2 regions of the Mesorhizobium sp. 2RAF21 genome follow, and region 2 is predicted to be linked to the other one. Evidence: predicted binding sites of a transcription regulator. Region 2 holds the regulator's gene; the other holds the start of a gene.
The links. The regulator LexA, encoded in region 2, represses DNA repair genes until DNA is damaged. The targets are predictions, from matches to a motif close to TGTTCNNNNTGTGTTCNG.
Positions count from the first base shown of each region.

Region 1: the regulator LexA is predicted to act here: its motif matches at 9,848-9,865, upstream of AB4136_RS07455 (ATP-dependent helicase).

Region 1 covers NZ_JBFRGM010000004.1:7,206-22,014, forward strand. Annotated here, with positions in the region: gene AB4136_RS07415 (SCO family protein) at 16-594, opposite strand; gene AB4136_RS07420 (CreA family protein) at 807-1,310, shown strand; gene AB4136_RS07425 (DapH/DapD/GlmU-related protein) at 1,352-1,990, shown strand; gene AB4136_RS07430 (hypothetical protein) at 2,270-2,581, shown strand; gene AB4136_RS07435 (hypothetical protein) at 2,725-3,876, opposite strand; gene AB4136_RS07440 (hypothetical protein) at 4,278-4,559, shown strand; gene AB4136_RS07445 (TMEM175 family protein) at 4,556-5,140, opposite strand; gene AB4136_RS07450 (DUF2778 domain-containing protein) at 5,216-6,550, opposite strand; gene AB4136_RS07455 (ATP-dependent helicase) at 7,040-9,805, opposite strand; gene AB4136_RS07460 (glyoxalase superfamily protein) at 10,073-10,639, shown strand; gene AB4136_RS07465 (hypothetical protein) at 10,712-11,146, opposite strand; gene AB4136_RS07470 (dienelactone hydrolase family protein) at 11,295-12,164, shown strand; gene AB4136_RS07475 (EamA family transporter) at 12,178-13,059, opposite strand; gene AB4136_RS07480 (Lrp/AsnC family transcriptional regulator) at 13,153-13,647, shown strand; gene AB4136_RS07485 (hypothetical protein) at 13,838-14,086, shown strand; gene AB4136_RS07490 (hypothetical protein) at 14,187-14,384, opposite strand; gene AB4136_RS07495 (thioesterase family protein) at 14,542-14,809, opposite strand, start outside.
Region 2 covers NZ_JBFRGM010000021.1:20,951-35,759, reverse strand. Annotated here, with positions in the region: gene lpxD (UDP-3-O-(3-hydroxymyristoyl)glucosamine N-acyltransferase) at 1-1,052, shown strand, start outside; gene fabZ (3-hydroxyacyl-ACP dehydratase FabZ) at 1,045-1,515, shown strand; gene lpxA (acyl-ACP--UDP-N-acetylglucosamine O-acyltransferase) at 1,529-2,362, shown strand; gene AB4136_RS26940 (UDP-2,3-diacylglucosamine diphosphatase LpxI domain-containing protein) at 2,337-3,248, shown strand; gene lpxB (lipid-A-disaccharide synthase) at 3,238-4,410, shown strand; gene AB4136_RS26930 (hypothetical protein) at 4,447-4,899, opposite strand; gene AB4136_RS26925 (DoxX family protein) at 5,040-5,432, opposite strand; gene gltA (citrate synthase) at 5,714-7,003, opposite strand; gene gltX (glutamate--tRNA ligase) at 7,181-8,602, opposite strand; gene AB4136_RS26910 (ComEC/Rec2 family competence protein) at 8,696-11,317, shown strand; gene lexA (transcriptional repressor LexA) at 11,445-12,167, opposite strand; gene AB4136_RS26900 (LysR family transcriptional regulator) at 12,502-13,389, opposite strand; gene AB4136_RS26895 (antibiotic biosynthesis monooxygenase) at 13,515-13,871, shown strand; gene AB4136_RS26890 (molybdopterin molybdotransferase MoeA) at 14,034-14,809, opposite strand, start outside.

The sequences.
Region 1 (14,809 bases), on a different contig from region 2:
GTTAAAGGATCTTGCTTAGCCGTCTTTGGCCAGCCGCTTCAATTTGGCAAGTGCGGCGTCCGGGTTTTCCTCATAGGCGATGGTGCCGAAGAAGTCGCCCTTGCGGTTGAGCATCAGCACGGAAGCGGTGTGGTCCATGGTGTAGTCGCCGCCGCTGGTCTCGACCCGCTTGAAATAGATGCCGAACGACTTCGCCATGGCGCGCACCTTGTCGGGATCGCCGGTGATGCCGACGATGCGGTCGGAGAAATTGCCGACATAGGCCTTGATGACGTCAGGCGTGTCGCGCTCCGGATCGATGGAGACGAAGTAGGCCTTGATGTTCTTGCCGTCGTCGCCCAGCGTCTTCAGCCAGCCGGAGAGTTCGAACAGCGTGGTCGGGCACACTTCCGGGCAATGGGTGAAGCCGAAGAACAACACGGTCGGCTGGCCGCGGAAGGCCGCTTCGGTGACGGGCTGGCCGGTCTGGTCGGTCAACGCGAAGGGCGCGCCGAAGGGTTGGCCGCCATAGTGGCCGCGATACCAGTCGAAGGTCAGCCAGCCGATGCCGGCGGCCATGAGCACGAGAATGCCGATGAGGATTGAGCGCATCATGGGAAGGGTCCGGGCAGAAGTTCGTTTGCGGTTTCGGTAGCCGGTCCGTTTTCAGGACTTGCACGGCGAGACCATGTTCGGCGGCGACATTATCGCCTTGCCGAAACGAGCGCAAAGTGCGTCATTGCCGCAACCTGGACTGCGGACCGCCTTGCAAGCAGCAGGTGGCGGGCCCAAGTGAAGGTGGCATCAACGTAGCCAAGGAGGCTTTCTTGCTTCACAGCACGACGCGAAAACTGATTGGCGGGGCGCTGGTCGGCTCGCTGCTCGTCGCCGCCGGCGCGACCTTTGCCCAGGAGGTCGGCAAGGTCGGTGTCGACTGGTTGGGCAACGACATCATCGTGGAAGCCATCAAGGACCCGAAGGTCGAAGGCGTGACCTGCCACGTTTCCTATTTCGATCGCGGCGTCATCGACCGGCTGCAGAAAGGCAACTGGTTCGAGGACCCGTCGGACTCGGCCATTTCCTGCCAGCAGACCGGGCCGCTCAGCATCGGCGACATCGACCTCGGCAAGGGTGGCGAAGAGGTGTTCAAGCAGGGCATCAGCCTGATCTGGAAGAAGCAGGTGGTGAACCGCATCTACGACAAGGCCAACAACACGTTGGTCTACCTGTCGCATTCGCGCCAGGTGCAGAACGGCTCGGCCAAGATGGCGATCTCGACGGTGCCGCTCTACAACCAGAACGTCGCCTGGAAGAACGGCAAGCCGCAATAGCCCGGCTTGCGAGGTCTGGCTGCCCGGCGTAAAGCCGGGTCATGGACCGCAACGACCAACTCGTGCCGAAGGATCGGGAGCCTCGCATCCACCCGACCGCGGAGCTGAAATCCTGTCGCCTCGGCCGCTATTCGGCCATAGGCGAGCGCGTCGTGCTGCGCGAGGTGACGGTCGGCGACTTCTCCTATTTCGAGCGCCATGCCGAGGCCATCTACACCAGCATCGGCAAGTTCTGCTCCATCGCAGCCAACAGCCGCATCAATGCGCTGGAACATCCGATGGAGCGGCTGACCACGCACAAGGTCAGCTACCGGCCGAACGAGTATTTCCGCTGGCTGGGCGTCGACAACGGTTTCCGCGAGCGGCGCCGGGCGAGGCCGGTGACGATAGGCCATGACGTCTGGGTCGGCCATGGCGCGGTGATCCTGCCGGGGGTGAGCATCGGCAACGGTGCGGTGATAGGCGCCAATGCCGTCGTATCGCATGATGTGCCGGCCTATATGATCGTCGCCGGCGTGCCGGCGAGGCCGCTGCGCCGGCGCTTCAGCGAGGAGATTGCCGCGCGCATCGAGACGCTGTCCTGGTGGGACTGGCCACCGGAGGTGCTGGCCAGGGCTGTTCCGGACATGCAGGCGCTCGCCATCGAGGCCTTTCTCGACCGCTGGGAACGGGAAGCCTAGGCCGGCTTCAGGTCATTTTCACCAGCACCTCGTCTCAGTTCTTAACCATGAGTGTTTGCGCGGAGATATCGCGCAAGCTCAATTTGGTGTTCGCGGTAACCATTCTTGGTAACCAAATTATTTAACGTAAAACATTAAAGTTAAAAATTGGAAAACATTGTGTATTCCTAAATTACACTTCGCTCATACTTGTGTAGTTTGTGATCATGTGTACTATCAATCCTCAGAGGTACTGATGAAGAGGCGCAAGTAAACACTGTTGTAACAAGGAGAGAAGTCATGAAGAAATTCGCGATTGTACTCACTGCCGCAGTTGTTTCGTTTTCAACCGTCAGCGCTTATGCCGGCGGCTTCGGTTCCCACGGCAACAGCAACAACTCGGGCGGTGGGCTCATCAACATTTCCCCCGGCATCGCCCTGGGAGACATCGGCATCCTGAACGGCTCGCCGATCCTCAGCGGCAACAACACGCAGGTCGGTGGTATCCTGAACGGCGTGGGCGTCGGCATCCTGGGTGTCGGCACCGGTCTCAGCAAGGTCACCAACACCATTCTCGGCGGTGGCAACACTTATAAGCTCGGCAAGCACTGAGCATCAGGGGCGGTTTGCCTGAACAAGGCAATCCGGGGGGCGGGAGGGTTTTGCAGCCCTTCCGCTTTTGCCTTTTCAGGATTTGAGGATCATCCGATCATCTGAGCGCGCGATGCTGGTTTGCCCGGCGCGCATATTGGCGGTCAGATCTTGGCGCGCAGCGCGATAAAAGTATCGACGGTGTTCTCACGCACGTCGATCACCGTCTTGAAGGTGCGGGTCACATCCACCCGCAGCACCACGGCGGCGCGGGCGCTCGCGTCATAGGTAGCTTCCGCGTAGAAGATGCGCTTGCGCTCCACATTCTCCCACAAAAGATTGCGCTTGAACTCGCAGGCAACACCAGAGGCGAGCTTCAGGTCCTCGCGCAGCTTATAGCCGACCTCGAATTCGCCGCGGTTGACCCAGGAAGCGAGCGGGTCGTCGCTGTCGGCGGTTTCGTAACGGCCGTACCATGTGCCGCGCAGGTCGAAACCCTTTGGCAAAGGCTTGGCGAAGGTGAGCTGCCAGGCCGGTCGGATGCGCGAATAGGTGTCGTCGGCGCCATGCAGCAGCTCAGCGCCCAGCGCGAGGCCCGCAGTGGCGCCGCCAGCCCCGACATAAGTGATCTCGCCACGCAGGCCGTATTGGTTGAGCGAAACGCCAACCGGCGGACTGCCGAGCCGCTCGACGGCGATGCGCAGCGCCGTCGCCTGGACGCCCAGGGTGAACTGACCGAGCGTACGCACCAGTTTGATCGCGACCTGCGCGTTGCGCTTGTCGGGGTCGAGCTTGCTGGGCAGGAAGATGTCGTTCTCGAAATGCGTGAGGCCGGCTTTTTCGAAGCTGGTCGTGGCGTCGACGATGAGCGCGGTGGCGTTGCCGAGGTCCAGGCCGACCTGCACCTGGCCACTCACCACCTGCTTCAGCGTGCGGGTGCCGATCACGACGGGGCCGAAGTCGATATGGTCGCCCTTGGTGGTGGCGTTGTAGGCGAGGGTGCCGCGCAGTTCGAGGCCGCCGGCGAGGCGACGGAAAGCCTGCACCTGTACGCCGCCGGCGCGGTCGTCCTCGATGGTGACCTCGTCATGGCGCGTCGCTTGGCCTTCGGCGTTCAGCGAAACATAGGCGTCCTCGTCGCCCCATTTGCGGAAGAAAGTGCCGCGCAGCAGGGAATACCAGTCGGCGACTGGCTTATCGCTCCGCATCGCATTGGTGGTGTAGTGACGCTCGATGCTGGTGGTGATGGTTGGCTGCAGCGCCTCGCCAGCGCGGGCTGGGGTGCCGGCCAAGCCGAATGCGACGCTGGCGGTCAAGATCAGCGATCCGCCCAGCGCCCTTGCCGTCATTTGTGCCCAGGTCCCGCCAGTGTTTCGGGCATGATGGCATCTCCAGATACCAGACCCCTTCCGCCTGCTAGTGCGAAGCGGAAGGGGCCCGAGGTACCGCTCAAGGCGGAAGAGCAGACATCATTGCCTGCAAGTTCAAATTTTGCATAGAATCCATAAAAATATATTACCGTGTTATTATATACAGAACTTAAGATGTATTCGTTCTGATCTCGGAGAGTTCAAGAACGCGCGGCCGCGTGCTGAAAACTGTACGCTGTACTGCTTTTCGAGATGAAGTAGAAGTGTGCGCTGCACAATGGACTTGGTGTTGCCGCGATCCGCCGGTAGAAGGGGCGCATCGGCATATCATGGGCCTCGACGAAACATTGACCGACTGGCTGGAGATCCTGAAACAGGAAACCGCGACCGGCGAGCGCATGAGTCGCGAGGTGCCGGAGATGCTCACGCATCCCGAGATCAGCGAGCAGCAGGTCAGGACTCTGTTTTCGGCGCTCGAGAAGCAGGTCGATTTCGCTGAGAAGCTCAGGCTAGCCCTGGAAAAGTTCGACCACGACTTTCCCGTCATCACCGCCGCGGAGCGGCTCGAAGAACGCTATGCCGATCTCGCTGCTACCGTGGCGGAGAAGCTGAAGGCGATGCGGCGCTAGCCTTGTTTTTCGTGCAGCTGTCGTTCGAAGCGTTTGTCGGGCACGAACCACATGGCGGCGACACATACGTAAAGCGCGAGGCCGAGCCACTGGTTGACGAAGGCGAGCGCGACCGCCGCCAGATAGATGACCACCGAGAGCTTGCCCTTCAGGTCATTGCCCAGCCCGCGCGCGAAGGCGGTCTGTGGTCCGTGCAGCCGGCGAAGGGCGGTGACCAGCAGCCAGTAGGCTATGCCGCACAGCACCAGGTCGATGCCGTAGACGGCGACCGGGACCGGCGCGAAATGGTTCTCGCCCATGAAGGCGGTGGTTGCCGGCATCAGCGACAGCCAGAACAAAAGATGCAGGTTCGCCCATAAAACGCGGCCGTCCACCCGTTCCACCGTGTGGAACATGTTGTGCAGGTTGTTCCAGTAGATGCCGACATTGACGAAGGACAGCACGTAGGACAGGAAGATCGGCCACTGCGGCACCAGCGCCGAGAAGGTTTCGCCTTCGGGCACTTTCAGTTCCAGCACCATGATGGTGATGATGATGGCGACGACGCCGTCGGTGAATGCTTCGACGCGGCCTTTGCCCATGCTCTCTCCCGCTGCAGCCTATGGTAGAATCAGCTGCAAGCCATCATAGAGCGGCCAGGCTAGGCTAGGAAAGGTTCAGACGCCGCGACCATTGTCGGCGACGGTGGCCGCCTTGCCGCGCGAACTGCCGCCCACTACCACCAGCCGCTTGATCTTGCCCTGCTTGAAGGCGGCGAGGAAGCGCTTGTAGTCCTTGAAGGCAACGCAGCCATGCGACTGCGCGCGGCCGCCGCGCAGCAGATAGGAATGCGCGAGCAGGCCGGTGCGGCCATGCTTGGTCTTGCCGTCGGTGGGGGTGAGGCGGATCGCCTCGACGCCGTGGAACAAGGATTCCCGCATCGACAGATTGTAGGTGTCGGGCGGCGTCGGGCCGCGCATCTTCTGGTTCACGTAGCGGACATTGTCGGCCATTTCGCCAATGCCGGAATGCGCCTCCAGCCTGGAGCCATCGGGCATGGTGACGGTGGCGGAGGCGATGTCGTAGACGGCGGTACCGTTGCCGGCACGGGCGCTGGAGCCGGGCGAAGAGAACAGGTTGCGGAACGCTTGGCCAAGACCGCCGCTTTCCGCCGGATTGTCCGGTCGCGCATAGGCGAGCACCGGCTGCGACGGTTGGGTGATGCGCTTCGGCTTCGGGGCCGGTGGGGTCACGGGCTGAGGTGTCGCCTCGGCACGGCGCGGCTTTTCTTCCGCCTTCGGGCGCTCTTCGGCGCGAGGGCGATAGACCGGCAGCGGTCCGCTGTCCGGCACGGCGGCGAAAGCGGGCGCGTCGGTCTGGCCGGGATCGGCCAGCGCGATCTCCTGATCACCACTGTCGTCCTGCTGGTCGGGCAGCACCAGGCTCGCCACCAGAACATCGCGCACGGCGGCGTCGGGCGTCGGCGATGGCTCGGCGAAACCGAGCTCGACATTGGACGGGCCAGAGAGCGCGAGCGCAACGCGCGCGGCGCGTTCCGGCTCGGCGAGCTGCGGGCCGAAACGATCGGCGTCGGGCGTTGCGGAAATCGATGCGGTTGCGGCGAAGCGTTCACCGAGCGGGGCGTTCGCCACCAAAGCGGCAGCGGCTGCCGTCTTGGCCTTTTCCGCCATCGCCAGCTTCTCTGCCTCGGCCTGCCGTCGGAATTTCGCCCATTCGCGCGCGACAAGCGCTTGTTTGAGCTTGGACGCCGCTTCGCCACCGCGCGGATCGACCATGGCGGTGCTGGCACGCACGGGCATGAAATGCGCATTGGCGCGGATCGAAGTGGCGGCCGAATAGGCGCCCGCGACGGTTGCCAGCGACCATAGCGCAAGGGCAACACCCGCGCCGGGGATGGCCACCCAGGCGACTAATTTGCCCGAGCGGGCGAGGATTTTTTTCAGACCGTTTGCGGAACCGCCGCCCCGGACTACTTCACGCGCGAACGCCATGCCAACCGAACTTCTTTCAATCGGCGCTACACGTGGAAACCGCGCTACCCATTCGCCCGCCGGGAGGCCGGCGAAGCGGCGCGTTCCATTGCCGATCGTCTCAAAGGATGGACAAAGATGGTTAACCAATCCCTGTGATGCCCCTCTTTGGATTGGAGCCCGCCGCGACAAACCCTCCTAAAAAGGCAAGAAAGCGGCAAAAACGCCACATGGCAAGGATTTTTGTCCGATTCACCCAAAGAAAATGACGTTAGGGAAGGGCGTGGAAGCGGCCCGCGCAGGAGATGAAAAGCCAAGTGCATGGCGTTTCAAGCTTCGAATGCGGCGCGTTTCCGGGAGGCCGGGCGCAGACATCACCGACCCTCGGCGATGGCTTGGATCGTCGAGGCTTGGCGAAGTTCACCAAGCCTCTTCAGGCGCTTGCGGCAAGCGCTTCTGTCTGTTTGAGCTTGTTGGCCGGGTTAAAAATTGAACGCGTTCGGCGGTTTCTCACACCGCCGTCACGAACCCGTCCAGCACCTTCTTCTGGCCGGCGCGGTCGAAATCGATGGTCAGCTTGTTGCCGTCGATCGCGGAAATATTGCCGTTGCCGAACTTCTGGTGGAAGACGCGGTCGCCGACCTTGAAGGCCGATGGCTGGTCGGCGACGGACTTCGCCACCAATTCACCCTCGATGGTGCGGCCCTTCACCGAAGTGCGGCCGGCGCCGTAGCCGGAATCGACCTCGCCATAGCCGATGCGCTCGACCTGGTGGCCGCTGCGCGTGCCCCAATTGCGGCTGGTCGCCTCGGTGCGGTTTTGTTGCGCGCGTGCCCAACCGGGCGTGGCATAGCTGTTGGAGAAGGCGCCGCCCTGGCCCCTTTCTTGTCCGGCTGCGCCGCCTTTCTGGTCGCCACGGCCGGCAAAACCGCCGGACGGCGAGCCGAGGCTGTCGAAGCGCGAGGCGCCGTAAGGGTTCTGGCGTCCGGCTGAAAAACCGCCGCGCCCGGAAGCGAAGGCACCGCCGCCATAAGGATTGCCGTAGCCGCCATAGTTCGAGCCACCGCCCTCCTGCACCTCGACATGGGCTTCCGGCAATTCGTCGAGGAAGCGCGACGGGATGGTCGATTGCCACAGCCCGTGAATGCGGCGGTTGGAGACGAACCACAGATGCAGGTTCTTCTTGGCGCGGGTGAGGCCGACATAGGCCAGCCGCCGTTCCTCTTCCAGGCCCGAGCGGCCGCCTTCGTCCAGCGCGCGCTGGTGGGGAAACAGGCCTTCCTCCCAGCCGGGCAGGAACACGGTCTCGAACTCCAGCCCCTTGGCCGAATGCAGGGTCATGATCGAGACGGCGTCGAGACCCTCATTCTGCTCGGCGTCCATCACCAGCGCGACATGTTCGAGGAAGGCGCGCAGCGATTCATACTCCTCCATGGAGCGGATCAGCTCCTTGAGGTTTTCGAGACGACCCGGCGCGTCGGCCGAACGGTCGTTCTTCCACATGTCGGTGTAGCCGCTCTCCTCGAGAATTGTCTCGGCGAGTTCGGTGTGCGGCGTGGTGTCGAGCAGGCTTTGCCAACGGGCGAAGTTGGCGGCGACCTCGCGCAAGGCGGCGCGCGGCTTCGGCTTCAGTTCGTCGCTTTCGGCGAGCTTGCCGGCGGCCTCCAGCATCGGAACGCGCAGCGCGCGCGCCGTGTCGTGGATCTGGCGGATGGTGGCGTCGCCGAGGCCGCGCTTCGGCACGTTGACGATGCGCTCGAAGGCAAGGTCGTCGGCGCCCTGGGCGACGACGCGGAAGAAGGCCATGGCGTCGCGGATTTCCTGGCGCTCGTAGAAGCGCGGGCCGCCGATGACACGGTAGTTGAGGCCGATCTCGATGAAGCGATCCTCGAAGGAGCGCATCTGGAAGGAGGCGCGCACCAGGATGGCCATGTCGTTCAGCTTGTGGCGGTCTCGCTGATAGGCCTCGATGGTCTCGCCGACGGCGCGTGCTTCTTCGTCGGAATCCCAGGCGGCGTGCACATTGACCTTGGGGTCTTCCGGGTCGGGCCGGTCGGTGAACAGCGTCTTGCCGAGGCGGCCTTCATTGTGGGCGATGAGATGGGCGGCGGCACCCAGGATATGGGCGGTGGAGCGGTAGTTGCGCTCCAGGCGGATGACGGTGGCACCCGGAAAATCCTTCTCGAAGCGCAGGATGTTGTCCACCTCGGCGCCGCGCCAGCCATAGATCGACTGGTCGTCGTCGCCGACGCAGCAGATGTTGACGAGGTTTCTTTCCCTCTCCCCGTTCACGGGGAGAGGGTGGTCCGCAGGACCGGGTGAGGGGCGGGAGCTCGCCTCGGAGACGTTTGCGCCGCCCCTCATCTGCCTGCCGGCATCTTCTCCCCGTGAACGGGGAGAAGAGGGCTGTTTCGGTCGCTGCGCGAGCAGCCTGAGCCACATGTACTGAGCGGTGTTGGTGTCCTGGTATTCGTCGACGAGGATGTATTTGAACTTGCGGTGGTACTCGGCCAGCACGTCGTGATGCTGGCGGAAGATGCGGATCGGGTGCAGCAACAGGTCGCCGAAGTCGCAGGCGTTCAGCGTGGTCAGCCGGTCCTGATAGGCACGGTAGAGCTCGCGGCCACGGCCATTGGCAAAGGCGCGCGCATCGCCTTCCGGAATCTCGTCGGGGCCGAGACCCTTGTTCTTCCAGCCGTCGATCATCTGCGCGAAGGTGCGCGGCGCCCAGCGCTTGTCGTCCAGCCCCTCGGCCTGGATCAGCTGCTTGATCAGACGGATGACGTCGTCGGTGTCGAGGATGGTGAAGTCCGAGCGCAGGCCGGCAAGTTCGGCATGGCGGCGGAGCAGCTTGACGCCGATGGAGTGGAAGGTGCCCAGCCACGGCATGCCCTCGACCGCCTCGCCGACGAGGATGCCGACGCGCTGCTTCATCTCGCGCGCGGCCTTGTTGGTGAAGGTGACGGCTAGGATCTGCGAAGGGAAGGCGAGGCCCTGGCTGAGGATATGGGCGATGCGGGTGGTGAGCACGCGTGTCTTGCCGGTGCCGGCGCCGGCCAGCACCAGCACGGGACCTTCGGTGGTTTCCACCGCCTGGCGCTGCTCGGGGTTCAGCCCCTTCAGATAGTCGGGCGGGTTGTTGTGGCCCTGGCGGGCGGCCATGGCGCGGGCGGCGATGCCGGAGGGGCCTGACTGTGGTGCGGGTGCACGCGCGCTGTCGAAACGCGGAGCATCGTCCTCGTCGAAGAAGGGCATGTCGTGGGGGTCGCCGGCCATTTCGCCTCCGAATGTAGTGATTCGGGCGAGAAAGGCCAGCAATGTTCACACACTGTTCCCTAATTTGGCGGGTTTGCGGGCCATTGACGCCACCAGCAGGATGCGGCTAGCGTCGATTACGGCTCGACGCAGCCGGCAGTCCGCGCCCCGAAATGGGTATGGCGAATGCGTCGCGACACTTCAGTCTGGTCCTTGTCCCTTGGGGCGAAGGCGCCGGCAATGCGGACCCCGGTGAAGCCTGAGCGCCCTGACGAGAAGGATCGCATTATGCGCACATTCCTGGATGCCAAGGCGATGGCGAAAGCCATGCGCGAGACGCTTGCCGTCAAGAAAATCGACATTTCCCATTCCGAGGCGCTGGAGATCGTTGCCTGCCAGTTCGGCCTCGACAATTGGAACATCCTGTCCGCCCGGATCGAAGACAGAGCCGGGCAGGCGGGGGCACCGGCCGCCGATGCAGGCGATATCACCTTCGAACAGGCGGTTCCGATCGTGCGTATCTTCGACGTCGCCAAGGCGCACGAGTTCTATCTCGGCTTCCTCGGTTTCACGGTGGATTGGGAGCATCGCTACGGCGATAATTTCCCGCTCTACACGCAGGTATCCCGGGCAGGCCTCAGGCTGCATCTGTCCGAACATTCGGGCGACGCCAGCCCGGGCGGCAACATGGTCGTCTATATGAGCGGCGTCGAGGCCTTCCAGCGCGAACTGGCGGCGAAGGACTACCGCTACATGAAGCCCGGGCTGGAAAAGGTCGACGACCGGCTGGAGGTCGAGGTCATCGACCCGTTCGGCAATCGCATCCGTTTCATGCAGATCGTGACGGCCGGCTGACCGGCAGTACCGCTGCGGTTCAGAGCTGTGGCCGGAAGGCATGGCCTTCCGGCTTCTTGCGCCCTTTTTCTTCTAGAGGCCGAGCTGACTCTTGAGGCCCGGCACGGAATCCAGCACCTGGCTGGTCAATTGCGGACCGGCGGCGGTTTTCGCCTGCTGGATCAGCGTGGCGGCGGCCTGCTGGATCTGCGCCATGCTGAGGCCGGTCGATTCCAGCTGCGCGACGCCGTTGACCAGCGCGCCGGCCTTGCCACCGAGGATGCCGCCGAGCGCCGACTGCAGCGAACCGAGCAACCCGCCGCCACCGCTGGCGGGAGCCGCGCTCATCACGTCATATTGCTGGGCGAGCTGGTCGGCGCCCGGCAGCTTGGCGAACCACGGCTCGACCGTGGCGGCGTCGACTTCATGCTGGATGACCGACAGGATGGTGCCGACCACCTTTTCCGTCGTCGGCTGGTCTATGCTGGTTTTCTGCGCAATCGTATTCACAACGTCCTGGGCATTCATGGGGCTCACCTTTCGCCATATCCGTGCCCGTTGCGCGGGCTCCGGCAAAGCATGGAATGGTCGCTCGGACGAGGCCATTCACTTCGTCGTGATTCGACGCTCTGGACGGGCTCCTTATTCTGGCCGGCGTTGACCGCGGGAGTATGACATGACCAGGCCGGCCATCACCCAGGCGATGATCGACGCCTATGACGAATACACGCATCTGACGCTCGACCGTCGCGGCTTCATGGACAAGCTGACCCGCTTGGCCGGCTCCGGCGCCGCGGCTGCCGTCATCGCGCCGCTGCTGTCGGCCAATGCCGCGGCGGCATCCATCGTCGCGGCCGACGATCCGCGCGTGAAAGCGCAGGATATTACCTATCCCGGCAGCAATGGCGCCGTGAAAGCCTATCTGGTGCGGCCTGCGAAACAGGACGGCAAGGCAGGCACGGTTGTCGTCGTGCACGAGAACCGGGGCCTGAACGAGCATATCCGGGACATCGCGCGTCGCGTCGCTCTGGAAGGTTTCGTCGCGCTGGCGCCGGACCTTCTGTCGTCGCTCGGCGGTACGCCGGACGACGAGGACAAGGCGCGCGAGATGATCTCGCAGCTTGATGCCGACCGCACGGTTACCGACGCGGCGGCGTCTATCGCTTTCTTGAAGGCCGACGCCAATGGCAAAGTCGGTGCGATCGGCTTTTGCTGGGGCGGCGGCATGGTCAACCAGATGGCGGTCCACGCGCCGGACCTTGCGGCCGCCGTCGCTTATTACGGCATGCAGCCGAAGGCCGAGGACGTGCCCAAGATCAAGGCGTCGCTGCTGTTGCATTATGCCGGCCTGGACGAACGCATCGACGCCGGCATCGACGCCTTCCGCGCGGCGCTCGACGCCAACAAGAAGGATTACAAGATTTTCGTCTATGACGGCGTCAACCACGCCTTCAACAACGATACGTCGGCGGCGCGCTATGACAAGAAGGCGGCGGATCTCGCTTGGGAGCGCACCACCACCTTCCTGAAGCAAAAACTCGCCTGAACGTCGAGGGGGCTCAGTTGCGCGCCGGCGCCGGCTTGTGCATGGCAACGCCGGCCACCACCAGCGCGACGCCAGCGAGGTCCTTCATCTCGGGTATCTGGCGCAACACGATAGCACCGATCAGTGTCGCCACGGCCGGCAGCAGCGCCAGCATCAGCGCAAAGGTGGCGCGCGGCAGGCGAGCCATGGCGAACTGATCGCAGATGTAAGGAATAACCGAGGAACAGATGCCGACGCCGGCGGCCGCCATCAAAAGCATGGGCGAGGAAAAGGCGGGCAGGGCTTGTCCGAAGCCGACCGGCAGCACGACGACAAAGGCGACCGCCATTGCGGCGCCGAGGCCGGTCAGGCCGCCTGTTTCGGCGCGCGAAACGCGATGGCCGAGCACGATGTAGGCAACGAACAGGCCGCCATTCAGGAAAGCGAAACCCAGGCCGACGGGATCGCTTGCCCAGCGGATGTCGATGAGGATGAGGACGCCAGCGACAGCGACGACCAGCGCCGCGACATTGCGGGCGCTGCGCAGGCCGACCAGTGCCACGCCGATGGTGCCGACGAATTCGATCGCCGCCACCAGCGAGATCGGCAGGCGGTCGAGCGCCAGGTAAAAGGAGCAATTCATGATCGCGAGGCAGACGCCGAAGGCAACCAACAACCGCCTGGTGGCCGCATCGGTATGCGCGAAGGTGCGCCATGGCCGCGTCAACGGCAGGAAGATGAGCGCCGCGACACCGATGCGCAACCAGGCCATGCCAAGCACGCCGATCTGCGCGAAAAGCAGCACCGCGAAAGCCGGACCAAGGTAATGGAAGACGGCGCTGACGAGGAACCAGGCCGGTGCGGGGATGCTGGTCACCAGCCGGCTGGTAGCAAGGGGTTGCGCTTGATCGCTCATGGCATCATCATCGCAGGGAAAACAGCTTTTCCATATGAGCGGATGGTGCCCTGGAAACTCGATATGCCTTGAAAACGGAGATGGTTTTGACCGATGAGACTCGGAAACGAAAATGCCGACATCGATGCGATCGACGTGAAGCTGCTGCGGCTTCTGGAAAAGGACGCGCGGACCAGCATCGCGGAGCTTGCGCGTTCGGTGGGGCTGTCGGCGCCGAGCGTGGCCGAGCGGATCAGGCGGTTGCAGGAAAGCGGCGTGATCGAGGCCTACACGGTGCGCATCAGTTCGACCGCGCTTGGCCTGCCGCTTTCGGCATGGCTGCGTATCAGGCCCGTGCCCGGCCAGCTTGCTACCGTCGCCGAAATCATCCGCGGCCTGCCGGAGATCGCCTTATGCGATCGCGTCACCGGCGAGGATTGTTTCATCGCGCTTGCCCATGTCGGTTCGGTCGCCGAGCTGGAGCGGTTGATCGACCGCATCATTCCCTATGCGATGACCAACACGGCGATCATCCAGTCTTCGCCGGTTACCGCGCGTTCGCCATTGAAGGCGGCGCTGCGCGCGCTTGGGCATGATGCGGAGAGATGATGGGCCGGGACAAGGGCGTGGAAGCCGGCAAGCGTTTCCCGAAATCCACAGTGCCGCCTTGTTATCGCCGCCGCGCGCGAGTTTAGTCTTGCCCCGTGGGCGCGGTCGTTTAAGTCTGTCGGCGCTACTAGAAGCCAGTCAAGGCGATGTCATGGAAAAACCATTCGACCCCAAAGGATCCGGACCCAGAATGGACGATAATTTCGACAAGGCCGCCATCGCCGTCATCATCGTGTTCGGCGCGTTGATCATTGGCGGGCTGATGGCAGCCAACCTCGTCATGGGCCACCGCAACGGCTTCCTTTATGCGCTGGGTGCCGCCGGCACCGCCTGGATCGCCGGCCACATGATCCTGTTCGACCTGCCGCGCGCCTATGCGTTCATGGTGGCGGCGTCCTTCCTTTTGGCCTTCGCCTCGACGCTGTCGCTGGTGACCTGAAGGCGCGGGCGCGAACGGGTTCGCCCAGGAATTTCACACATTCGGCTAAGCATTTGTGGAGAGGCGTGCATGGCGCGCCTCTTTTTGACGTGGCCGGAATTCAACCCGGCCCGCGTTTCGAGCGCGCCTGCTTGAGGATGGCGCGCCAGCGCAGCATGTCAAAAGGGATCGGCTCGTTGGAGTTGGCGATCTGGAAGATTTCGTTGTTGAGGTTCTTCAGCGAACGCCAGAAATCGTAGTCGCTGATGCGCGGGTCGGCGGCCAGCTTGGCCGAGAGAGCCTCGATGTCGATTTTCATGCTCGTCCTTCGGCCGGCTTCCTCCGGCCATCCTCCGCGCTTCGTGCCGGCCTCCCGCTGCCGTGTTTTCGTGCGCGCCGCTGATTCGCTCAACGGCGCGAAACGGCTTCTCCCTGTTCAATATTGATTAAGGTTAACGCAGCCGATGCGGCTTCATCTAGACCGTCTTTCGGCGGATGCCGATCGAACGACCGGCGCGTTCGGGGAGGGCCAGGCCGGCATGGGCGGCGCGCATCGCTTCCACCTTGGCCAGCACATCCGCCGGGAAGGGAGCGACCTTCGGCCCGCTCATGTCGACATGCAGCGAAAGCGATTCGGATGTGGCGGCCAGCCAGCCGTCGACATGGCGGATTTCCTGATAGACGCGCAGCCGCTTCTCATCGTGGTCGAGAAGCTGGAAGGTGGCGGTCACCTTGTGGTCGAGA
Region 2 (14,809 bases):
TGACCGAACCGGTGTTTTTTGTGCCTTCGCGCCGGTTCACGGTGGCCGAGGTCGCGGACTTGACCGGCTCGGCCATTGCCAATCTGGCCTATGCCGAGACCGTCATCGAGACGATCGCCTCCGCTTCGGACGGCAACGATAAGGCCCTGGTGTTCATCGACGGCAAGCGTAATGCCGGCCTGATGCCGAGCCTCAAGGCCGCGGCCGTGCTGTGCCCGTCGGATGTCGCCGACCAGGCACCGGCCGGCGTCGCCGTGCTCGTCAATCCACGTCCCCAGCAGGCTTTCGCCACGGTCGGCAGGCTGCTTTATCCGGCCGCCTCGACGCCGGTGGCGCTGACCTCCGAAACAGGCGTTTCGCGTAACGCCTTCGTCGACGATACCGCACATATCGAGCCCGGCGCCATTGTCGAGGCGGGCGCCATCATCGGCGCCGGCGCGTCGATCGGCGCGGGCACCGTGATTGCTCCCACCGCCGTTATCGGCCGCAACTGCCAGATCGGCCGCGACGGCTATGTCGGGCCCGGCGCCAGCGTGCAATACGCGCTGGTCGGCAACCGCGTCGTCATTCATGGCGGCGCCAGGATCGGCCAGGACGGTTTCGGCTTCGCCGGCGGTGCCAAGGGGCCGGAACGCATGCCGCAGATCGGCCGCGTCGTCATACAGGACGATGTCGAGATCGGCTCCAACACCACCGTCGATCGCGGCGCGATGACCGATACGGTGATCGGCGAGGGCACCAAGATCGACAATCTGGTCCAGATCGCCCACAACGTGCGCATTGGCAGGGGATGCATCATCGCCGGCCATTGCGGTCTCTCCGGTTCCGTGACACTAGGCGACTACGTCATGCTGGGCGGCCGCGTCGGCATTGCCGATCACATCACGGTCGGCGACAGGGTGCAGGTGGCGGCGTCGTCGGGCTTGATGTATGACATTCCCGCGGGTGAACGTTGGGCCGGCATGCCAGCGCAGCCGATGCGTGATTTCTTCCGAGAGCTCTCGGCGATCCGCGCATTTACGAAGCATTCGAAGGGGGACAAGAATGGCTGATATGGCCGGCGCGACGCTTGAAGCCGTCGACCTCATCGGGTTGATGAAGATCTTGCCCCATCGCTATCCGTTCCTGATGATCGACCGCATCGTCGACATCGATGGCGACAATTCCGCCATCGGCGTCAAGAATGTCACCATCAACGAACCGCATTTCATGGGTCATTTCCCCGAGCATCCGGTGATGCCGGGCGTGTTGATCCTGGAGGCGATGGCGCAGACCGCCGGTGCTGTCTGCATTCGTGCCGCCGGCGCGGAAAAGCCGTCGCTGGTTTATCTGTTGACCATCGACGGTGCCAAATTCCGCAAGCCGGTGGTGCCGGGCGATCAGTTGTTCATCCATGTCCGCAAACTCAAGAAGCGTGGCAATCTTTTGAAATTCGCCTGCGAAGGCAAGGTCGAGGGCGCCGTCGTCGCCGAGGCCGAGGTGCAGGCAATGATGGTCGTTAACGAACGGCCGTAAGTTCCAGGAACGCATGACAATTCAGACGAACATTCATCCTTCGGCGGTTGTCGAGGCCGGCGCCCAGATTGGTACTGGCGCTCGCATCGGTCCCTTCTGCCACATCGGTGCCGACGCGGTCGTCGGCGACAATGTCGAACTGGTCGGCCATGTCTCGGTACAGGGCGCCACGACCATCGGCGCCGGCACCAAGGTGTGGCCGATGACGGTGCTTGGCGCGCCGCCGCAGAACACCAAGCACAAGGGCGGCCGCACCACGCTGGTGATCGGCGCCAACTGCACGATCCGCGAAAGCGTGACGATGCATCTGGGCACCGACGACAGCCGCGGCGAGACCACCGTCGGCGACAACGGCTTTTTCCTCGCCTATTCCCATATCGGCCATGACAGCATCGTCGGCAAGAACGCCACTTTCGCCAATGGCGCCACGCTCGGCGGCCACTGCGAAATCGGCGACAATGTCTATATTGGCGGCCTCTCCGCCGTGCACCAGTTCGTGCGCGTCGGCGACAACGCCTTCCTCGCCGGCTGCTCGGCCTTTGTCGGCGACGTCATTCCTTATGCGATCGCTGTCGGCAACCGGGCGAAGCTGCGCGGCCTCAACATCGTCGGCCTGAAGCGCTCCGGCGTGCCGCGCTCGGAAATCCATCTGCTGCGCCGCGCCTACAACACGATCTTCGACCCGTCGCGCACCGTTGCCGAGAATGTCGAATTGGCCAAGGCCGAATTCTCCGCCTCGCCAGCGGCGATGAAGATCATCGATTTCATCACCAGCCGCGGCAAGCGGCACTATACCGTGCCGCCGCTGAAGGGCGGGGCCGATGACGACGCCGAAAACGACGCCTGAGGGCGCCGGGCGCCTTCGTCTCGCTGCCGGTGCCAAGGTCGGCATCATCGCCGGCGGCGGCAGGCTGCCGCTCGATGTAGCTGACGGCCTTGTTGCCCAGGGTCTCGCGCCATTCGTGCTGATGGTCGAGGGCGAAGCGTCGCCCACCGGCGGGCTCGGTCGCTTCGAACATGAGGTTCTTGCGATCGAATCGCTCGGTTCGCTGGTCGGCATCCTGCGTCGCCATGGCGTCACCCATGTCGTCCTGGCGGGCGAGATCAGGCGCCGGCCGCGACTGAGCGCCATGCGCTTCAATTTCGGCCTGCTTGCCGTTGTTCCGCTTGTGATTTCGGCACTGGCGCGTGGCGATGACGGTTTGCTCAAGGTGGTCGTTCGCGGCCTCGAGGCACGCGGTTTCACCGTGCTCGGCGCCCACCAGATCGTGCCCGACCTGACAACCAGCGAAGGCAGCCTCACACGGACCGTTCCCGGCAAGGCTGACTGGCGCGACATCGAGGCGGCTCGCGAGGCGGCGGTCGCCATCGGCGCGCTCGATATCGGCCAGGGCGCGGTGGCGATCGGCGGTCGTGCCATCGCGCTCGAAGGCATAGAGGGCACCGATGGCCTGCTGGAGCGGGTGAAAGCCTTGCGCGGCCATGGCCGGCTTGCCGGCAAGACCGGCGGCGTGCTGGTCAAATGCGCCAAGCCGGAACAGGAGCTTCGTGTCGACCTGCCGTCCATCGGCCTGCAGACGGTGGAAGGCGCTCATGCGGCCGGCCTGGCCGGCATCGCCGTCGAGGCGGGCCGCTCGCTGATCCTGGACAGCGCCGCCGTCATCGCCAGGGCCGACGCGCTCGGCCTGTTCGTTTACGGCCTGCCGCCCCGGGGAGGCACCGATGGCCGCTGAGCGACCATTCAAGATCGCGATCGTGGCCGGCGAGGAGTCCGGCGACCTGCTCGGCGCCGACCTGATCGAAGCGCTGCGGCGCAAGAGCGGGCGCGACATCACGCTCGTCGGCCTCGGCGGTCGTCACCTCAAGGCACAAGGCCTCGTCCCGCCCTTCGATGCCAGCGAAATCGCGCTGATGGGTGTCAGCGCGGTGCTGGCCGGCCTGCCGCGCCTGATGCGCCGCATCAGCCAGACGGCGGCATTGGTCGGCGCCGAAAAGCCGGATTGCCTGATCACCATCGACAGCCCGGATTTTTCGCTGCGTGTCGCCAGGAAGGTGCGCGCGGCGCATCCGTCGATCCCGATCGTCCATTATGTGTGCCCGTCGGTCTGGGCCTGGCGGCCGGGCAGGGCGCTGGCGATGCGACCCTATGTCGACCACATCCTCTGCATCCTGCCGTTCGAGGTGAAGGAGTTGGAGCGTCTCAAGGGGCCTGCGGGCACCTATGTCGGCCATCGGTTGAGCCACGACGCCAATGTGCTCAAGGCAGCCGCCATGCAGGCCGCGCCGCGCGATCTCGCTGACGACCGGGTGAAGACATTGCTTCTTCTGCCGGGTTCGCGCAGGGGCGAAGTGCGCAGGCTGCTGGAGCCGTTCGGCGAGACCGTTTCAGCACTCGCCGCGCGCGGCCACCAGATGCGGCTCCTGCTGCCCACCGTGCCGCATGTGGCCGATTTCGTGCGCTCCACGGTATCCAACTGGCCGCACAAGCCTGAAATCCTGCTGGAACCTGAGCGCAAGTGGCAGGCCTTCGGCGAGGCCGATGCCGCGCTGATCGCGTCGGGAACCGTGTCGCTGGAACTGGCGCTGGCGGGCGTTCCGATGGTGTCCACCTACAAGCTCGACGCCGTCGCCAAGCTGGTGCAGAAACTCATCACCACCTGGTCGGCGCTGTTGCCCAACCTGATCGCCGACAAGGCGCTGGTGACCGAATTCTACGACATCTATGTCAGGCCGCAGAACCTTGCCCGGCAGATCGAGGCGCTGTGGTCGGACGGCGGGCTGCGCGCCTGGCAAAAGGTCGGTTTCGACGAGGTGCGCCGCCGCATGGCCACGGACCGCCCGGCCGGCGAGATCGCTGCCGACGTCGTTCTGGCTGAAATCGCCAAGCGCTCCTGACGGGAGTTCGAAACGCCTGAAGTCGTCGCCGGCCAATCAGCCGACCTGCTCTCGTTTCTTCCAGTCGCCCGTCGTGTTCCACCAGCGGTTCGGATTGGCGCTGTCGTCGAGGCCGCGCGAACGGCTGCTCAGGATCGGGCGGATGCGGATGACAGGTTCCTGATAGCTGTGCGCCTGGAAGATGGCTTCGACGATCCGTTCGATCTGGTCCGCGTTCATGCTGCTGTCCTCGATCTCGAAGGAGACCTCGACGACGCCCGGCCGTTCGCGCAGCCCGGTCTCGGCGCCGGCCGCAGCACCTTGCAGCGGCCGATAACGTTCGATGCCGGCATCGGACTGATAGGAATTGCTGTCGTAGTTGCCCATGGTCAGCGGCGCGACAGCGGTGACGGCCCGCATGATGCGGTCGACATCTTCGGCCGGAGCCTGGAAGGTGACCAGCAGCATCGACCGCATCATGGTCGACATGGTCTGGAACGGTTTCAGCATGGCCGGCCTCGCGTTTTGTTCACTGACGCTCGACATGCTCTAGCCGAGCGCTGCTGACACCCTTGCGTCAGGAGTACGGGCCGGAAACAAAACAACCGGCCTTTTGGGCCGGTTGTTCGTGGTTCTTATGCTTGTGGCTGTTACTTGGCCTTGCCGAGCACCGCGTCGACGCTCCACGGGCCGGGGCCGGCGGCGGCGATATAGAGGAAGGCGAAACAGAACAGCATCGCCGCTTCGCCGCCGTTGAGCACCGGGAAGAAGCCCTGCGGCGCATGCGCCATGAAATAGGCGAACGCCATCAGGCCGGACAGGATGAAGGCCACCGGGCGCGAGAACAAGCCGATCGCCAACAGCACGCCGCCGACGATTTCCAGCATGCCGGCTGCCGTCGTCAGGCTGTTCAGCGGGTAGGGGAACGGTGCGGGCCAGCCAAGCAGCTTCATCGCGCCATGCGAGAAGAAGGTCGCTGCGGTGAGAATACGCAGGATGCTGAGCAACTGCGGAGCCCAAGGCTGCAAGAAAGTAAACTTCATTATTTCCCTCAATGTCTCTCTGGAATGATTCTAGTCTAAATCGCTGTACCACAGTACTGCCGGATCGCCTCTATAGGGGATTTTCGGTCGAGACCACCGCCTGCCGGTCACATGCCGGCCGCTTCAAATCAACTGTTGTTGAAAAACGCGTGATGATCTGCGCCCGATTCACGCGATGCCGGAGCATCCCGGCTCAATGTTCGGCGGTCGGCGATGCAAAGCAAACCGCCCCTGACGTTGCTACATCAGGGGCGGCTGGATACTGCAAGGACTGAAAGGTGTCAGCGCTTGGCGATCGGCACGTAGTCGCGTTCCGGCGCGCCGGTGTAGAGCTGGCGCGGACGGCCGATCTTCTGATGCGGGTCCTCGATCATCTCCTTCCACTGGGCGATCCAGCCGACGGTGCGGGCAACCGCGAACAGCACGGTGAACATGGCGGTGGGGAAGCCCAGCGCCTTCAGCGTGATGCCGGAATAGAAGTCGATGTTCGGGTAAAGCTTCTTCTCGATGAAATACGCATCGGTGAGCGCGATCTTCTCGAGCTCCATGGCGACGTCCAGCATCGGATCGTCCTTGATGCCGAGTTCGCCCAGCACTTCATGCGTGGTCTTCTGCATGATCTTGGCGCGCGGATCGTAGTTCTTGTAGACGCGGTGGCCAAAGCCCATCAGCCGGAACGGATCGTTCTTGTCCTTGGCGCGGGCGATGAATTCCGGAATGCGGTCGACCGTGCCGATCTCCGAAAGCATGTTGAGCGCCGCCTCGTTGGCGCCGCCATGCGCCGGGCCCCACAGGCAGGCGATGCCGGCGGCGATACAGGCGAAGGGATTGGCGCCCGACGAGCCGGCGAGCCGCACCGTCGAGGTCGAGGCATTCTGCTCGTGGTCGGCGTGCAGGATGAAGATGCGCTCCATGGCGCGCGCCAGCACCGGATTGACCTTGTATTCCTCGCACGGCACCGCGAAGCACATATGCAGGAAGTTGGCGGCGAAGTTCAGCTCGTTCTTCGGGTAAACGAAGGGCTGGCCGATATGGTATTTGTAGGCCATCGCCGCGATCGTCGGCATCTTGGCGATCAGGCGGATCGAGGCGACCATGCGCTGGTGCGGGTCGGAAATGTCGATGGAGTCGTGATAGAAGGCCGACAGCGCGCCGACCACGCCGCACATCACCGCCATCGGGTGCGCGTCGCGGCGGAAGCCGGTGAAGAAGCGGCTCATCTGCTCGTGCACCATGGTGTGGCGCGTGACGCGATAGTCGAAATCGTCCTTCTGCGCCTTGGTCGGCAGTTCGCCGTAGAGCAGAAGGTAGCAGACTTCGAGGAAATCGCCGTGTTCGGCCAGCTGGTCGATCGGATAGCCGCGGTGCAGGAGCACGCCGGCGTCGCCGTCGATGAAGGTGATCTGCGATTCGCAGCTGGCGGTAGAGGTGAAGCCGGGATCGTAGGTGAAGGCGCCGGTGGTGGTATAAAGCGCGCCGATATCGATGACGTCCGGGCCGACGGAGCCGCTTCGGACCTTGAACTCGTGCGTCTTGCCGCCGAGTTCCAGTTTCGCCGTCTGTCCGGTCATCGCTAACTCCTTCTTGTTCCTATGCCTTCAGGCAAAATCAATCCGCCACGCAAAACGCTGTAAGCCTCTGAAATGCGCGAGATTGCAGCCGCCGAGGGAAATAGGGCTGTTTGATCCAGCGGCAATGTTGCACCGCAAAACGCGCCTTTCAATGCCAAAGTTCTTGGGCCAGATCTCCTAATCGATTTGATCGGCAATGCGAGCGAGACTTTCGTCACGACCGAGCACCGCCAACACGTCGAAAACACCGGGCGAGGTGCTGCGCCCGGTGAGCGCGGCGCGCAAGGGTTGGGCCACCTTGCCGAGCTTGAGGTTCGTCGCCTCGGCGCAGGCGCGCACGGCTGCCTCCGTGGTGGCCGCGCTCCATTCGTCCAGCGCCTGGAAGTGCGACAGCACCGCCTTCAGTACGGCCTTGGCGTCGGCGTCGAGCAGGCCGGCGGCCTTCTCGTCCAGCTGCAGCGGGCGGCTGGCGGCGATGAAATAGAGGCTGTCGGCGAGTTCGACCAGGGTCTTGGCGCGCTCCTTGAGGCCCGGCATCGCCTGCAGCACCTGCGCCTTCTTCGCATCGTCCAGCTGGGCGGCCAGCGCCTCGCCATTCGGTAGATAAGGCAGCGTGTCGAAGAGTGCCTCGGTCAGCGCGGCGTCGTCCATGCCGCGCATATGCACGCCGTTCAGCGCCTCCAGCTTGGCGAAATCGAAACGGGCTGGGCTCTTGTTGATGTCGTCGATGTCGAACCAGCCGATCATCTGGTCGAGCGTCATCACTTCGTCGTCGCCATGGCTCCAGCTGAGCCGCGCCAGATAATTGCGAACCGCGGCCGGCAGATAGCCCATGGTGCGGTATGCATCGATGCCCTGCGCGCCATGCCGCTTGGAAAGCTTGGCGCCATCGGCGCCGAGAATCATCGGCACATGCGCCCACACCGGCACGTCCCAGCCCATCGCATCGTAAATGGTGGTCTGGCGCGCGGCGTTGGTCAGGTGGTCGTCGCCACGGATGATGTGGGTGACGCCCATGTCGTGGTCGTCGACGACCACCGCATGCATATAGGTCGGCACCCCGTCCGAGCGCAGGATGATGAAATCGTCGAGGTCCTTGTTGGGGAAGCGGATTTCGCCCTGCACGCGGTCGCGCACCAGCGTCTCGCCTTCCAGCGGTGCCTTGATGCGGACCGCGCCGCGCACGCCCTCGGGCGCCTCGGACGGATCGCGGTCGCGCCAGTGGCCGTTATAGCGGGGCGGCAGCCCGTTCGCCCGCGCATGCTCGCGCATGGCTTCGAGTTCGGCCGGCGTCTCATAGGCGTAATAGGCCTTGCCCATGCGCACCAGCTCCTCGGCAACCTCGCGGTGCCGCGCGGCGCGCTCGAATTGCGAAATCGCATCGCCATCCCAGCTGAGACCGAGCCAGGCCATGCCGTCGAGGATCGCGGCGGTGGCAGCGTCGGTCGAGCGCTCGCGGTCGGTGTCCTCGATGCGCAGCAGCATCCTGCCGTTGGTGTGCTTGGCATACAGCCAGTTGAACAGCGCCGTGCGGGCGCCGCCGATATGCAGGTAACCGGTGGGGGATGGGGCGAAGCGGGTGATGACCTGATCGGACATGGAACTCTCAAGGAAGGGGCGCCAAAGGCGCGGACTTTCGTTGTTTGGGCGTTCATGTAGCATAGGAGGTCGGGGGCGCAAGGGGCAGACCCGATGGCTGGACGGGGCCGGAGCGGGCAGGGCGGGGCGGATGCCGATCGCGGCATCAGCGAGCAGCTTCTGTTTGCTTCGACCCAGCCGCTTTTCCCGCCTGCGACCCGGCAGCCCGATGGCGCAAACGAGGCCGGCGGGCCGGTGGCGGAGAGCCGCGTCATCCCCGTATTGCCGCCGGAGATCGCCAGACTTCAGCCACCTCCGGTCTTGCCTGATCGCATCGCCGCCTGGACACGGCGCATGCGGCTGTTGTTGCGCCAGGACTGGCGCGGCGCACTCGGTTCGGTTGTCAGTCTGGAGCTCGACCGGGGGGCCGCCTTTCTGTTCGCGCCGGTGTTTCTGGCGGCAGGTGCCGCCGTCTATTTTTCACTCACCGAAGAACCGGCCTTCCTTCAGCCGGTCGCCTCCTGCCTTGCGCTGGCGGCCATTGCCTTGCTTGCCGGGGCGAAGTCTCATCTGGCGGCAATGGCCATGCTGTTCTTCGTGCTCGGTATCCTGGCCGGCAAGGTAGAGACCTGGCGTATGCCGGGCGACACGCTGGGTGCCGAGGTCTCGACCGGCATCACCGGGCGCGTCGTGGCGGTCGAGCCGATGGCGAGCGGCCGCACGAGGCTGACGCTGGATGTTCTTGGCACCGAGCGGCCCAAGCTGCGCTACCAGCCCGAGCGGGTGCGCCTGTCGGCGCTGGCGGTGCCCGAGGGGATCAAGGCCGGCTCGATGGTCAACGGTTATGCGCGGCTGATGCCGCCAGCCGGCCCGGTGCGGCCTGACGGCTACGACTTTTCCTTCGAAAGCTTCTTCGACGGCATCGGCGCTACCGGCTTCTTCATGGGCAAGCCGAAGCTGGTAACGCCCGCGAACGATGCGATGCCCGTCATGGCGCGCCTGTCGGCGGCGGTCGAAACCGCGCGGGAGACAATCGCTGCCCGCATTCGCGCCACCATCGGCGGTGCGGAAGGCGAAATCGCCGCCGCACTGATCGTCGGCGTGCGCGCCGGCATTCCAGAATCCGTCAACGAGGCGATGCGGCGCACCGGCATCTACCACATCATCTCCATTTCCGGCCTGCACATGGCGCTGGTGGCCGGCACCGTGATGGCGCTGCTGCGCGGGACCTTCGCGCTGTTTCCGGATTTTTCGGCGCGGCATCCGGTGAAGAAATATGCCGCCCTTGCCGCGCTGGTCTCGATCGCAGCCTATCTCGCCATCTCCGGCATGGTGGTGGCCGCCGAACGCAGCTTCATCATGCTGGCGGTGATGCTGGTCGCCGTTCTCTTGGATCGTGCCGCGCTGTCGATGCGCAATCTGGCGATATCGGCGGTCGTCGTCATCCTGATCGCGCCGCACGAGGTGGTCGGGCCCTCCTTCCAGATGTCGTTTGCCGCCACCGCCGCGCTGATCGGTGCCTATGCTGCCTGGTCCGAACGCCGGGGCATCGCGCCGACCGGCCCGCCGCCGGCGCGGTCGCTGGCGGGATTTCTCGTACACAAGTCGCTGGTGGGGCTGATCGGTCTCGCCGTGACGTCCATCGTCGCCGGTCTTGCGACGGCCTTGTTCGCGGCCTGGCACTTCCAGCGCATTTCGCCGCTCAGCCTGCTCGCCAACCTTGCCGTGATGCCGATCGTCTCGCTTGTCGTCATGCCGGCCGCCGTTTTCAGCGCGCTCGCCATGCCGTTCGGGGCCGACGGACCGTTCCTCTACGCCATGGGCAAGGGGTTGTCGGCGATGATGGCGATCGCCGAATGGATCTCAGCACGCTCGCCGGTCGATGCCGTCGGGCTCGTCTCGACGCAATCGGTTTTGCTGGTCACGGCCGCACTGGCGATCGGCGCCATGGCCACGACATGGCTGCGGCTGCTCGCCGTGCCGCTGGCCTTCGCCGGCATCGTGGCGATGGACGATGTCGAGACGCCCGACGTGCTGGTGGCCGAGGATGCGCGCCTCGTCGCCATGCCCATCGGCGGCGGCGAACTGGCGGTCAGCCGGCCGCGCCCCAATGCGTTCACGCTCGACAATTGGCGCCGCGCGCTCGATGCCGAGACTGTCGTCCTTCCCGAGACGGCGGCATCGGCCGGCGTCGCCTTGGCGGACGCGCAGGACCTGCCGCCCGGCACGCCGTTTCTGTGTGCGCAGGATCTCTGCTTTGCCCGCCATCCCGATGGCCCGGTCGTGGCGACGGCGCCCAATGCGCGCGCCGCGAAGCCCGCCTGTGCGGTCGCCGCCGTGATCGTCATCGACGACGCCACGGCGCGCGATCTTTGCGAGGACGCCGCCGTCGTCGTCATCACCCGACAGGATCTGGCCCGCGCCGGCAGCGCGGCGGTCTATTTCGACCCGCAAAATGCCGCTGCTGCCGCAACGGCGCGCTTCGCCCTCGAAGACAGCTCCCGGCCCTGGCACGCGCAGCGCCGGTTTTCACGCGAGGCGAGGGGCCTGCCGCCCCGGCAGCAGGAGCGCGTGAAGTCCAATGCCAAGGCAGGCAAATTCGATGCCTCGGCAAACAGATTCGATGCCGACACAAACAGGCGCGATGCGCGTGCGAACAAACGCGATGCCACGCCGAACGGTCCTGATGTCACGACAGAACAACGAGATCACGCGCCTCAAACGCCAGAAAATTAGCCGGCTATCAATTCGGCAAGACCGCGTCCACTAAACCGGCTCCGCGACATTTCAGCGGAGGAAAGAGACCTGCTACGAGCGCTTGGAGCCGGCTCCGAGCGCGTCGAGCCGACCGGTTCCGGCCTCATTAATAGCGGCGGATCAGGCCGACCAGCTTGCCTTGCACCTTGACCCGGTCCGGCCCGAAAATGCGGGTTTCATAGGCCGGATTGGCGGCCTCCAGCGCAATCGACGCGCCCTTGCGGCGGAAGCGCTTCAGCGTCGCTTCCTCCTCGTCGACCAGTGCCACGACGATCTCGCCGGGATTGGCGGTGTTGGCATTGCGGATGATGACCGTGTCGCCGTCGAAAATGCCGGCCTCGATCATCGAATCGCCTTTGACCTCAAGGGCATAGTGGTCACCGCCCGAAATCATGTCAGGCGGCACCGAGATGGAATGCGTGCGGTGCTGGATGGCGTCGATCGGCACACCGGCGGCGATGCGGCCCATGACGGGAATGGAAACGGCGGAGCCGGCATCGTCGTCATTGCTGGCCGACTGCGGGCGCTGCGGCTCCTTGGCCGCCGGGCGGCCGAGGCTGCCTTGGATGACGGCCGGCGAAAACCTCCTGGCCGCGTTGAGGCCGGGCGCGATGGAATCGGGCAGACGCAAAACTTCGAGCGCCCGGGCCCGGTTCGGCAGCCGGCGGATGAAGCCGCGCTCTTCCAGAGCGGTGATCAGGCGGTGGATGCCGGACTTCGATGCAAGATCGAGCGCCTCCTTCATCTCGTCGAAAGAGGGTGGGATGCCGCTTTCTTTCAGTCGTTCGTGGATGAAGAGCAGAAGCTCGTGTTGCTTGCGTGTCAGCATTGTCACCCCCAGGGGACTGGAACCGGAATCAGTAAAACAAACCCGGAACAAACACTATCTGTTCCATTTGTGTTCCGCAACCATTTAAAGTTTAATGAATCTGTTGACGCTTTGTTCAGCCTGATGCCGCCGGAACTCGATCTCGACTTTTTCGTCGCGCCGGGGCGAGTGGCTTTGCAAATGGCAGAATCGAGGCGCCACTGCATGGTTGAGCAGAACAGGCGCGCGGTGTGAAGAGCCCGGGCCTGCAACAAAGGCACGGCCCGGCCGGATTGTGCCAAGCCGGCCGACAAAGACGTTGCTGCTACGCGTCCCGCGCCTTCCAGCCTGGTGATTACTCGGCAAAAAGATTCGCAGCCATGTAGTCGACAAAAACCCGAACCTTGGGCGAGAGGTATCGGTTGGTCGGCCAAAGGATCCGAAACGTCCCGGCCTCGCTAAGGTAGTCTTCCAGTAGCGGCACCAGCTTTCTCTCGGCCAGGCCTGAGGATACGGCAAACGGCGGAAGGCATGTGATGCCGAAAGATCGTTCGGCGAGATAGATCAATGGTTCCAACGTGCTGGCGACCGTGGTGACGGGAAGGTCGAGCTTCAGCTCGCGTCCATCGCGCGCCAGCGGCCACGGTTCGAGCCGTCCCGAATTCGCGAAGCGATGATGCAGGCACCGATGCAGGAGGAGGTCCTCCGGCACACTCGGCCTGCCGTTTTCGGCGAGATATTCGGGTGCCGCGACAATCATGTGCCTGAATGTCCCGAGCTTGCGGCTCATCAGGCGCGTGTCCTTGACGTCGCCCGTTCGAACGACGGCGTCGAAACCCTCCTCGATGACATCGACAAGCCGGTCGGTGAAATCGAGATCGAGGTTGATCTGCGGATATGTTGCCATGAAAGCCGACAGCGTCGGCATCAAAAGCATGCCGGCCAGGGGAAGGCTCACGCGAAGCTGCCCGCGCGGGGTCGCCTGCGACCGCGACAGCTGGGCCTGAGCTTGTTCGAATTCCGCCTGGATGCGCCGGCAGCTGTCGAGGAAAAAACTGCCTTCCTCGGTCAGCGCCATACTGCGCGTCGAGCGGTGAAAAAGGCGCGCGCCCATCTCGTCCTCGAGCCGCAGGATGGCCTTGCCGACAGCGGAACCTGACAGGCCGAGCCGTTGCGCAGCGCTCGCGAAACTTCCCGCCTCGGCCACCTGAATGAAAATGCCAAGCGTTCCAAGCGTATCCATGGAGAGCCAATTCCGGAAAAAATATCCGATGTGATGAGAATACCGGACCATTTATCCGATATTTCCGTCCCGATATCCAGATGCCGTCGCGCACAGTCCGCCGCGATCCTCAAATGGAGATACGCATGACCACCCAATCGAACGCCGCCTTCGCGGCCACTCCCCAGCCAACGACCTTCATCGTCAACGTCATCCACGCCCACCCCGGAAAGCAGGAGGAGGCTTTCGCCATCATCCAGGACGTCGTGCACTATGTCGCCGAACGCAAGGAAGGTTTCCTCTGGAGCACGCTGGCCAAGAGCACGGACGGACAAACGGTCGTGAATGTCGAAGCGATCCAGGGCGCCGGCGATGTCGACACGTTCTTCTCCGATCCAGTCTTCGTGGAGAAGTTCCGCAAGCTGGACGCGGTGTCCAAAAGCGAATTTCACACCTACACCGTCGGCGATCTCGTGCTGCCGAAGCGCGTGGCGGCGACCTGATTCACCTAACGATGCCGCGCGCGACGGTTCGAGAATCGGGATCGGTGTTCGGTAAAAACAACGCGTAAATTCAAGGGATTAAAGAGCTTTTTGTACGTCCGAGGCGGACGTGCGGCGGCTTGAAAACAGTTCTTCGCTGCCGCCAGTTTTTTGCTCCGCTCGTCAGCGCAGCATCAGCACCTGGCAGGGCTCGCCGGCGATAGCGGCGGCGGCGAAGGGCGGGCGCACGATCAGCCCGTTGGCATCGGCCAGCGTGCGCAGCATCGAGGAGTCCTGGATGCCCAACGGGGTGGCGATGAGGGCGCCAGCGCGCTCCTCCACGACCGCGCGAACATAATCCTGGCGCCGATCATTAGCCGGCATATTACTTGCCAGTTTCACCTCGCGCATGTCTTGCCTGAAGAGGCGCCCGCCGAGGCGGGCGAGCAGCGGTTTCAGGAACAGTTGCGAGCAGACCAGGCTGGCGACCGGATTGCCGGGCAGGCCGATGCAGCGAATGGCGCCCATGCGGCCGAACAGCAGGGGCTTGCCGGGGCGCATGGCGAGCTTCCAGAAGTCGAGCGTCATGCCTTCGCCGGTCAGCACGTCGTGGACCAAATCGTGGTCGCCCACCGAGGCGCCGCCCAGCGTGACGATGATGTCGGCACCGGCGTCGACGGCATGCCTGACCAAAGCGGCGATCGCGTCCTTGCGGTCGGCGGCGATGCCGAGGTCGAGCGCCCTGGCGCCCACCGCCTGCGCCGCGGCGGCGACGCCATAGGCGTTGGACGAGATGATCTGGCCGGAACCAAGCACGCTGCCCGGCGGCAGCAATTCGTCGCCGGTGGCGATGATGGCGACCAGCGGCCGGCGAACGACAGCCACCGTGGGGTGATTGGCGGAGGCGGCAAGCGACAAAGCGGCGGCGTCAAGCAGCCGGCCTTTGTCGAGCAGCACGT